3 regions of the Paenibacillus sp. FSL L8-0436 genome follow, and region 2 is predicted to be linked to each of the others. Evidence: riboswitches for the same ligand, from Rfam matches in the RefSeq annotation. Region 2 holds a riboswitch; each other region holds the start of a gene.

Region 1 (3,277 bases), 3.3 Mb from region 2:
GTCAGCCGGAACGGAAGCCGGCGCGACGGGGACCGCGAACGCCGGAACGGAAGCCGACGCGACGGGGACCGCGAACGCCGGAACGGAAGTTGACGCGACGGAGACCGCGAACGCCGGAACGGAAGCCGGCGCGACAGGGAACGCGAACGCCGGAACGGAAGCCGGCGCGACAGGGAATGTGAACGCCGGAACGGAAGCTGGCGCGTCCCCGGCTGTATCATCCTCGCCTTCGCCGGGTGTGACCGGGGGAGCATCGTACCAAGTCACTGTGGATCTGGAACCGGGGGCTAAGCTGACCGAAGGCAACATGATCATCGCGGGCGATTATAAGCTGACTCTGCAGTCGGATCCGGCACTTACGGCTGCCCCTACACCGAGTGCCCAGCCTACTGCAGCTGCGACTGCAACGCCTTCGGATGATGCCGGAGCAGCAACCGATGCTCCTGAGTAAAGCGATATAAATAGACAAAAATCCTGAACTGCATGTTTTGCCCGAAAGAGTAGGGTAGATGCGCGTTCAGGATTTTTTTTACACTGAGCTCCGGTGTTGGTTATTGCAGATCATACCCAGTAAAGGGGATATTTCCCTATATTGTGGACTATAGATTGAGAATAAGTGGTATAAGACGAAATATTACCGCTAAATTATCCGGTTGAGCCAGATGAGGCGTTTTGCGAAATAATAGCGGGTGTAAATCCGCCTAATCCTTATTAATGTGGGAGTAGCCAAAACTTAGCGGGCATTTTTTCCGCTACTAATGATGAACTGCGTGCAGACAGGCTGGGAGCAACGAAGAGTATGTTTGATGCTTTCGAAAAGGGATCAGCCGACAACGGGCGGCATTGGAACAGCTTTTCTATAGACATACAAGGGAATAGTGGATATGATTATGAATATTAAAATTTGATAGTCTAGTGAAAAGGGTGCAGATTCTATCCATAGAATTTGCTTAAAAGGGAAGGCCGGTGTAAGTCCGGCGCGGTCCCGCCACTGTAAATGCGGAGCGACTCTTAAGGGTGCCACTGTCCTGTGAAGCAAGGATGGGAAGGCGGAGGGAAGCGGTGAAGCATAAGCCAGGAGACCTGCCTTTTTCTTGAACGTTTCTATTCTTCGTGGGGTAAGAATGCGGAACATTACAAATGGACGTGGGCGCGGAGCTTGAGCACCGCCGTGCTTCATTTGTATTCTTCCGAGGCCGCCCTTAGCAGGGGCGGTTTTTTTGAGGGATGAGGATGAAGTATAAGTCAGTTATTGTACGTGTTCCTTCTCTCTCGCAGAAACGGCCCCGTCCTTTTGAAAGGGACAGCATAGCCGTTTCTTCTTGTTGTCCGCTGCTTCACTATTTTATTCACGGAAAGAGGTTAACGATGAAGACTCTTCTCTCTGCCAAGTCCTTTATGCTTGGCCTGGCTTTATTGCTGGTTATTTCGATTCTGGGAACAGCGCTTGTTCCTTCAGGACAAGTGTTTGCCGGGGCGGTCTCCGCTACCGCGTCCGGGGGAACGGAAAGTGTTACGTCTGCTGTATATGCAGCAGACGAGTCTGGTGCAGAGCCGGCTGCGGCTGCATTAACAGCGAAGCAGCAGATTACCGTTGCCGGAGCGACCTATGCGGCTGCCGAGTATATGCTCAGCAGCGGTGTGACGTCAGAATGGCAGGCGGTTGGCCTCGCACAGGCGGGCTACAAAGTACCGGAAAGTTATGTCCGGCTGCTGGAGCAAAAAGTGCGGGCGGCCAGCGGCAGCTTTGCCGCAATCACTGATTATGCACGGATTGTGCTCGCGGTACAAGCCGTGGGGGCTGATCCGGCGAATTTTGCCGGAAACGGCTCTGAGCCGGGTTATAATCTGGTTGAGCGTATCTATAACAGTGACAAAATGAGCGGCCAGACGCTGAACAATCCGGTCTATGCGCTGCTGGCACTGGATTCCGGCAATTATACCATTGGGGCGGATGCCAAATGGAGCAAAGCGGCGCTGCTGAGCGAGATCCTGTCCAAGCAGAATGCAGACGGCGGGTTCGCCTTGACTTCCGGGGCAAGCGAGCCGGATATGACGGCGATGGCTTTGACGGCCCTTGCTGCGCATAAGAGTGATCCGGCGGTTGCAACTGCCGGGCAAAAAGCAGTAGCCTGGCTGTCCGCTGCGCAGGACAGCAACGGTGGCTTTGGAGGCAGCAGCGAAAGCGCGGCACAGGTCATTATCGGCCTTGCCTCCTTCGGGGTAGACCCGGAAGGAGCAGAATTCACCAAGGGTGAAGCAGACCTGATAAGCAGACTGCTCAGCTTCAGCGTAGAGGGCGGCGGGTTTGCCCATAATCAGGGCGGAAATGTAAATGCATTTGCTACAGAGCAGGGGCTGCAGGCGCTGGTGGCCTACACCCTGTACAGCGGGGGCGGAAACGGCAAGCTGTATGACTTCACTAAGCCTGCGGTTCCGAATCCGTTAGTGTATGTGCCCCTTGTAATTGAAGGGCCGCAGAACACGCTGGGAGAAGGGATGGCATACGCAGGCAATGTCCTCGAGGTACTGGAGAAAGTGGCAGTCCAGAAGGGCCTTCCGATTAAGAATGAATCAGGCAGCTATGTGACGGGAATCGGCGGTATCCATGCCGGAATCTACGGCGGCTGGGATGGCTGGAAATATGCTGTGTCCCGGGACGGGGCATGGATTGATCCCGATGTAGGAATGAAGGATTTTAAACTTAAGGAAGCAGACCGGGTCCTCGTTTATTATGCGGGCAATGATACGCAGCTGGTGAATTCGCTGACGCTGTCCGCGTCGCAGCCGGGTGAGGAGGAGCCTTTCTCAGTCACGGTTACCCAGATAAAATGGGTATGGGACAATGCCACAAATATTTCGAGTCCTGTAACCTCAAGTGCATCTGGTGTGGAGGTGGCGGTCGGAGACTGGAAGGCAATAACCGGTGAAGACGGCAAAGCGGTATTTGCCGAAGGTGTTCCGGCAGGAGACTATACGCTAACCGTAACCGGCTATGTTGCGGACAATGCACCAACTATCGTTAAATATTCGCAAGCTGTAAAGGTAATCTCCAAGAATGTACCAGTCCATCTGTCGGTTGAAGGACCTGAGGGGCCGGTCGCTGAGGGAGCGCTGCAAGCATCCAACGCGCTGGCGGCATTGAAGAAGCTTACGGCATCCGGAAATATTCCGCTGGAGATTACGGAGTCCTCCTATGGCAGCTATGTGTCGGGCATTAATGGGATTAAGAACGGAACCCATGACGGCTATTGGAACTTCCTGGTGTCGCGCGGCG
Region 2 (3,277 bases):
ATGCGTATGGATCTGCGTGGTCGCCTTCACAGAGTTGGTAGCGATACGGAAAGATCTTACCGCCCAGCTCAAATAATGCTCATGATCTTCAGCCTTTAACGGCAGGCCTTCACGGATCGCCGGTTCATCCACCTGAATCATCTCGATTCCCGCTTCCTCAAGCGCCTGAACCTCATAACGTAAGGTAAGGGCGATCTGGTTAGCCACCTCTTCACGGCTGAGATCATCACGGACAAACGACCAGTTCAGAATGGTCACCGGACCGGTCAGCATCCCTTTTACCGGAAGACTGGTGAGCGACTGGGCGTACAGACTTTCCTTCACGGTCATAGGGCCGGTAAACGCAACATCGGCATAAATGACCGGCGGCTTCACACAACGTGAACCGTAGGATTGGACCCAGCCCCCTTTGGTAAAGAGGTACCCTGCCAGCTTCTCGCCGAAGAATTCAACCATATCCGTCCGCTCAAATTCACCGTGCACGAGCACATCCAGCCCGAGCTCCTCTTGAAAAGTAATCGCATCTGCAATTTGCTGGCGGATAAATCCGTCATAACGCTCCTGGTTCCAGACGCCCTTACGCCATTTGAGCCGGGCCTGGCGCACTTCAGGCGTCTGCGGGAAGCTGCCGATCGTCGTTGTCGGCAGCAGCGGCAGCTGCCACTTCTGCTGCTGCACCTTTACGCGTTCCGCGAAGGGCAAGCTGCGGCTGTCCGGCAGCTTATCCAGGCTGCGCACCTGCTCAGCCACATCCTGGCGCCCGCGTTCCGGCAGGGCGCGGAACACTTTCAGCGCCTCGCGGCTCTCGGCGAGCGCTGCGGCATAGACCTGCCCATCCTCGCCCGCCGCTGCTGCAATCAGGCTCAGCTCCGCCAGCTTCTCGTCGGCGAAGGCCAACGCTTGCCGTACCGCAGGCTTTAACTTGTCCTCGCCTTGAACAGTTACAGGCACATGCAGCAGACTGGAGGATGGCTGGAGGATCAGCCGTTCGTCCGGCACATGGGACTTCAGTGCGCGGACCAGCTCAAGCTTGGCATCCAGATCGGAGCGCCAAATATTGCGCCCGTCGATAATGCCCGCTCCCAGCCATTTGTCCTCTGGCCAGCCCAGACGCCGGATCGAGGCCAGATTGGCCCCGCCGTCATGGACGAAGTCCAATCCGATGCCCTGCACAGGCAACTTCAGCAGCACTTCCAGCGGCTCTGCGGCTTCAAAGTAAGTCTGCAGCAAGACATGAAGTCCGGGCACTGCTGCAGCAATCTCTCTGTAGATCGTTCCCAGCAGTTCAACTTCTTCCGCGGTTAAGCCGGTGACAATTGCCGGTTCATCGATCTGTACCCAAGCCACGCCTTCCTGCTGCAGCTCCTGCAGCAGCTGCACATACACCGGCAGGAAACGGGCAGCAACCTCTGCAATTTGATCAGCAGCGAACCCCTTGGAGAGCTTCAGGAAGGTATAGAGTCCGACTATAACCGGCTTGCCCTCAATACCCGCCTGCTCTTTGGCGAAACGGTAGGCAGCAAGCGGTTTGTTCTCAATCAGGCGGGGAGTCTGCCCGCCGATTTCCGGCACGATATAATGGTAATTCGTATTGAACCATTTGGTCATCTCGCAGGCAGGGGCGGCCGAATTGCCGCGCGCCATGGCGAAGTACAGATCGAGCGGAATGCCACCGCCATCGTAGGCATAACGCGGAGGAACAATGCCAAACATAGCAGCGGTATCCAGCACATGGTCATAAAAGGTGAAATCATTGACAGGAATCAGTGCGATCCCGGCCTGCTGCTGTGTCTTGAGGTGCTGAAGCTGAATCCCGGCCATTTCCGCACGGAAGGTTTCTTCATTGATTTTGCCGCTCCAGTAAGCCTCCAGCGTCTTTTTCCACTCCCGGTTCTTTCCGATTCTCGGATAACCGAGGCTGCTCGTCTTGATGTTGTTTGTCATATACAGTCACTCCCTTGTTTATAATAAATGCCTTAAGCTTTAGTTAATGATCTCAGTCGGTATCAATAATAAAGAGCGTCTTCCCCTAACCAGGCCGCAGGGAAAGACGCCCATGGGCTGCCAATGGGTAACGTCTTAACACCTCCCTATCTTCCGTAGGTACTGCAGTGCTGTTGAGACGGGCAGGTCTCCTGGCTAGCGGCGTCGGCATCCATCAGCAAGTCTTCCCGGCGAAGTAGAGATGGCCAGTGACATGGGCTGCTATGAACTCTTCCGTTACAGTGGCGGGACCGCATCGGCTTGTCACCGAATTTCCCTATTAAGCCTCCGGGCCTTTCTGATGCTCTGGCTGGCGCCTGTCTCCGATATTTGCAAATTGTATTCATCCCGTAATCTGATGTCATCATACTGAATCCGATGCCTTATCCGCAACAGATTTACGGGTATTCCCGTTATACACATTCCCTATAGCTGGCGCCGTGCAGGCTCATTTTGCGGGGATTCTGCCGCACATTCCCTCACAGCCTCTCTTCAAGAAGCAGCTTCAGCAGAACGTTTGGTATACAGCAAAAAGAACCGCTGCACCGTCCTTGGCAAGGAGGTACACCCGGTTCCTTTTCGATAAATGATAGCAGTTAACGGACTGTTTCAGCCTGTCTTTTAGAACCAGACGAGGTAGACTACCCCGGCAAGAACGAGACGGTAAATCGCAAACGGCATGAGCTTGATCCGGTTGATCAGCTTCAGGAAAAACTTCATAGAGAGCAGCGCGAACAGGAAGGCACTAATAAACCCGGCAATAAAAAACGGCAGGGCATCTATCGTAAAATACTGCCAGTTCTTGACCAGTGAAATCAGACTCGCACCCGCCATAATCGGCACTGCCATAATAAAGGTGAAATCGGCAGCCGCACGGTGGCTCATACCCAGCAGCACACCACCTGAGATGGTCGATCCGGAGCGTGAAAAGCCGGGCCAGAGCGACAAGCATTGGATCAAACCTACCGATAGCGCCTGTCTATATGTAATTTGGTCAACACTCTCTGTCTTGATATTTTTGGGGGCGAACCGGTCGGAAAAAATCATGAATATTGCACCAATGACCAGACCGATCAGCACCGTTGATGTTGAAAATAAATGCTCATCGATGTAATCCTCGAACAGAAAACCGAGGATTCCTGCAGGGATAAGTCCTACAATGACCTGCGCCAGCTTCAGCCGGCCTTCCGTCTCCACCGGAGGTTGTCCTTCCGGCACCGCCGTCAGCTCCTTTCGGCTAAACCGCTTGAGACCCAGCAGGTCGATGAACCGGTTGCGGAAAATGATGACTACC
Region 3 (3,277 bases), 3.2 Mb from region 2:
GATCCTCGTTGTAATTGCCGAAGCCTTTGCCGAATAAGGTGAGCCCGCCGATATGTTCGGCATCCTCTTCCACCGAGAGCCTGAAGGTCCACTGCTTGTTGCGGATTGCAACCTGCTCCAGCGTAATGTCAGAGAGTTTTAAGCCGTCCATATAGGTTCCTTTTGGGGTAATGCGCAGCTGCTTGAGCAGGCCGTATTGATTGGTGTACGCCGGCCACCAGGCAGGGGTATATTTCCCCGGGCTGTCTCCGTAATCGCCTGGGCTAGTCCAATATCCGAGCTTCTGGCCATTCAGCGTGAACGCAATATCCGAAGGCCAGTTATTATTGGTTGACGGTGCTTCGGAGGCAATCTCCATCGTAATGATGAGCTCCTCCGGCTGCTGGCTGGACAACAGGAAGTTGGGTATTTTGTATTCGACATAACCTTTGCCAAACCAGAGAATTCCGGCATTCATCCGCTCCATATCCCAGAAATAACGCGGATCGTCGAAGCTGCCGATGATATGCTCGGTAGTGGCCAGTCCGCAGGTTGGCTCTATCTCAAAGTCGGAATAATGTCCGACCGGTATTTCTTTCCGGTGACCCTTGCGCTCTGCTTTGGCCTGGAGCGGGAAGATAATCTCCACCCCTTCAGCGGCAAGAGAACAAATCTTCTGCAGTCCGCTTCGTCCGGGGGCCATATGGGTGCGGATCAGTCCGGCCGTTTCCAGCTTACGCACATGCATTGTCATAATGGCGCTGCTCAGCTTGACCGCTCCCGCCAATTCCTTTACGTTCATGGGCTGAACAGCAAGCAGCTGCAGCATTCGCAGACGTACAGCGCTTGAGAGCGCCTCGTACACCGGCAGGGAATCTTCGGTAAGATCAAGTTTCATTTTCTGGGTACGCCTCCGGATTCAAGTTATATAGTTAATAATTATATTACTTAAATGGCTTTCTTACAACCCGTAGGGTTCACCGGATGGTGTGCTGGAGAACTTTGCCGCTCCACTTTTATCACAGACACTACCCGGCGAAGTTTACTATAATGTACAGGATAAATTAGCGATAAGACAAGGTGCCCTTGTAACTACAAGGGGTAACAGGGAATCGGGTGCAAATCCCGAGCGGTCCCGCCACTGTAAGGAAGAGCTGAACTTCAGCATGTCACTCGGCAAACAGCCGGGGAAGACGAAGGAAGGCGTTATGATCCCGAGCCAGGAGACCTACCTTGTTTGCGCGCACCACGACTCTACGCGGATAGGAGCGGTGTACGAATTGGTTAAAGAGATGAAGGCATGCAGTTTTGGAGACGGTGGATTTTGAAGATTTGGTGCAGAGCAAGTGCCGTCTTCAGCTCCCCCACATTACAATTCTGCGAATTCTCCGCGCTGTTGCAGCGGGAACACCATCTCTTACATATCTGATGACGTACATAGCACTCCCACCCCCCGGGGCGGGAGTTTTTGATTTGATGCGGCACAAAATGACGAATCGATGGAGGGAAAAGCATGAACAAACGCAAGTTTTGGAGTTTTGCTGCACTTATTGCCGGATTTAGCGTTTATTTTTTGCTGAATGAGCCGGGCACGGCCAATGCGATGCATATTATGGAGGGGTTTCTGCCGGTAGGCTGGGCCGTATTTTGGTGGGCGGCGTTTCTGCCGTTTTTTGCCCTTGGAGTCCTTAAGCTGAAGAAAATGACCAAGGACAACCCGGAGCTGAAGCTGCTGCTTGGGCTGGCGGGTGCATTTACCTTTGTCTTGTCGGCACTCAAAATGCCTTCCGTAACCGGAAGCAGCTCCCATCCTACAGGAACGGGACTTGGTGCTGTAATGCTGGGGCCGCTGCCGATGAGCGTAATCGGGTCTGTTGTGCTGCTGTTTCAGGCGCTGCTGCTGGCACACGGGGGGATAACGACACTCGGAGCGAATGCATTTTCGATGGCGGTGGCTGGTCCTTTTGCCGGGTATGCGGTCTATAAACTGCTGATGAAGGTGAATGGACGTGAAAAGCTGGCTGTCTTTATGGCGGCGGCAGTGGCTGATCTCATGACGTATGTAGTGACCTCGGTTCAGCTTGCAGTGGCTTTTCCGGCAGCAGACGGAGGTGTGCTGGCTTCTCTGATTAAGTTCGGCGGTATTTTTGCCGTGACGCAGATTCCGCTCGCTATCAGCGAGGGGCTGCTGACCGTGCTGCTCTGGAACTGGCTGAAATCCTACAGCCCGAATGAGCTGTCACTGCTGAAACGGCAAACCAAGGGAGGAAGTCTGTGATGAGCAATAAGTGGAAAAATGGGTTGATGCTGCTGGCGGTGATTTTGCTGGTGGTGCTGCCTCTGCTGCTGGTGAACGGGGAATTCGGCGGGGCTGACGATGCCGCAGAGGGTGTAATTACAGAGATTGATCCCGGTTATGAGCCCTGGTTCAAACCGCTGACGGAGTTGCCCGGCGAAACGGAAAGCATGCTGTTCGCGCTGCAGGCGGCGATCGGGGCCGGAGTGATTGGCTATTCCATCGGCCTGCTGAAAGGCAGACAGGACCGGCGCAAGCTTAATGATCAGAAGAATTGATGCGTTATCCTACAGCAATGCGCTGAGGCAGCTGCCCGCGATGTGGAAAAGCCTGTTCGCAGCAGTCATGTTCATCCTTTCCTATGCGCTTCATCCGGCCTTGCAGCTTGTGATTGCGGGCTGGATGACCGTGTGGTGTGTCCTGTACGCCAAAATCCCGCTGCGCGCCTACGGCCTGCTGTTTGGTACGGCACTTTTGTTCTTTTGTCTGAGCCTGCCGGCCTTATTGCTTGAAATTGGCCTTCCAACTGCCGGTGAGGCGGTAATGTCCTTGCAGCTCCCGGCTTCGACTCGTTCGCTATACATTACGGCGGAGGGGCTGCACCGGGCAGGATTGCTGCTGGCGCGCGTATTGGCCTGCCTGACCTGCTGCTTTTTCATTATATTTACAACACCGTTCGGAGAATTGCTGCAGGTACTCCGCAGGCTGCGGATGCCGCAGATCGTACTGGAGCTCATGCTGATTATGTACCGTTTTCTATTCCTGCTGAGTGATACAGCACATGGAATGATGCTGGCCCGGCGGCTGCGCGGCGGCAAAAGAGGACGGGTGGCCAAACTGCGTGAAGTTGCAGGAATGGCGGGCTCGCTGTTTGCCAATACGATGCACCGCTACTATGGGCTGTCGCAAGGGCTGATAACCCGGGGGTACATGGGTGAGATTATTTTGCCGCCTTACTTGTCACAACCGGTGCCGCGCAGATTCGCGGTTCAGGCCTGCACC

Evidence for each region. A riboswitch is a leader RNA that binds a small molecule or an ion and turns the genes downstream of it on or off. The one in region 2 is predicted to bind cobalamin.
Region 1: it holds a riboswitch for cobalamin, as region 2 does, so the genes downstream of both, NSS79_RS04960 (DUF4430 domain-containing protein) here and metE (5-methyltetrahydropteroyltriglutamate--homocysteine S-methyltransferase) in region 2, are expected to answer to the same signal.
Region 3: it holds a riboswitch for cobalamin, as region 2 does, so the genes downstream of both, NSS79_RS09000 (energy-coupling factor ABC transporter permease) here and metE (5-methyltetrahydropteroyltriglutamate--homocysteine S-methyltransferase) in region 2, are expected to answer to the same signal.

Annotation. Positions count from the first base shown of each region.
Region 1 covers NZ_CP151955.1:1,071,113-1,074,389, forward strand. The annotation lists gene NSS79_RS04955 (glycosyltransferase) at 1-451, shown strand, start outside; cobalamin riboswitch at 906-1,106, shown strand; gene NSS79_RS04960 (DUF4430 domain-containing protein) at 1,369-3,277, shown strand, end outside.
Region 2 covers NZ_CP151955.1:5,174,428-5,177,704, forward strand. The annotation lists gene metE (5-methyltetrahydropteroyltriglutamate--homocysteine S-methyltransferase) at 1-1,944, opposite strand, end outside; cobalamin riboswitch at 2,108-2,319, opposite strand; gene NSS79_RS23830 (undecaprenyl-diphosphate phosphatase) at 2,605-3,277, opposite strand, start outside.
Region 3 covers NZ_CP151955.1:1,981,005-1,984,281, forward strand. The annotation lists gene NSS79_RS08995 (ArsR family transcriptional regulator) at 1-877, opposite strand, end outside; cobalamin riboswitch at 1,041-1,230, shown strand; gene NSS79_RS09000 (energy-coupling factor ABC transporter permease) at 1,493-2,257, shown strand; gene NSS79_RS09005 (energy-coupling factor ABC transporter substrate-binding protein) at 2,257-2,553, shown strand; gene cbiQ (cobalt ECF transporter T component CbiQ) at 2,537-3,277, shown strand, end outside.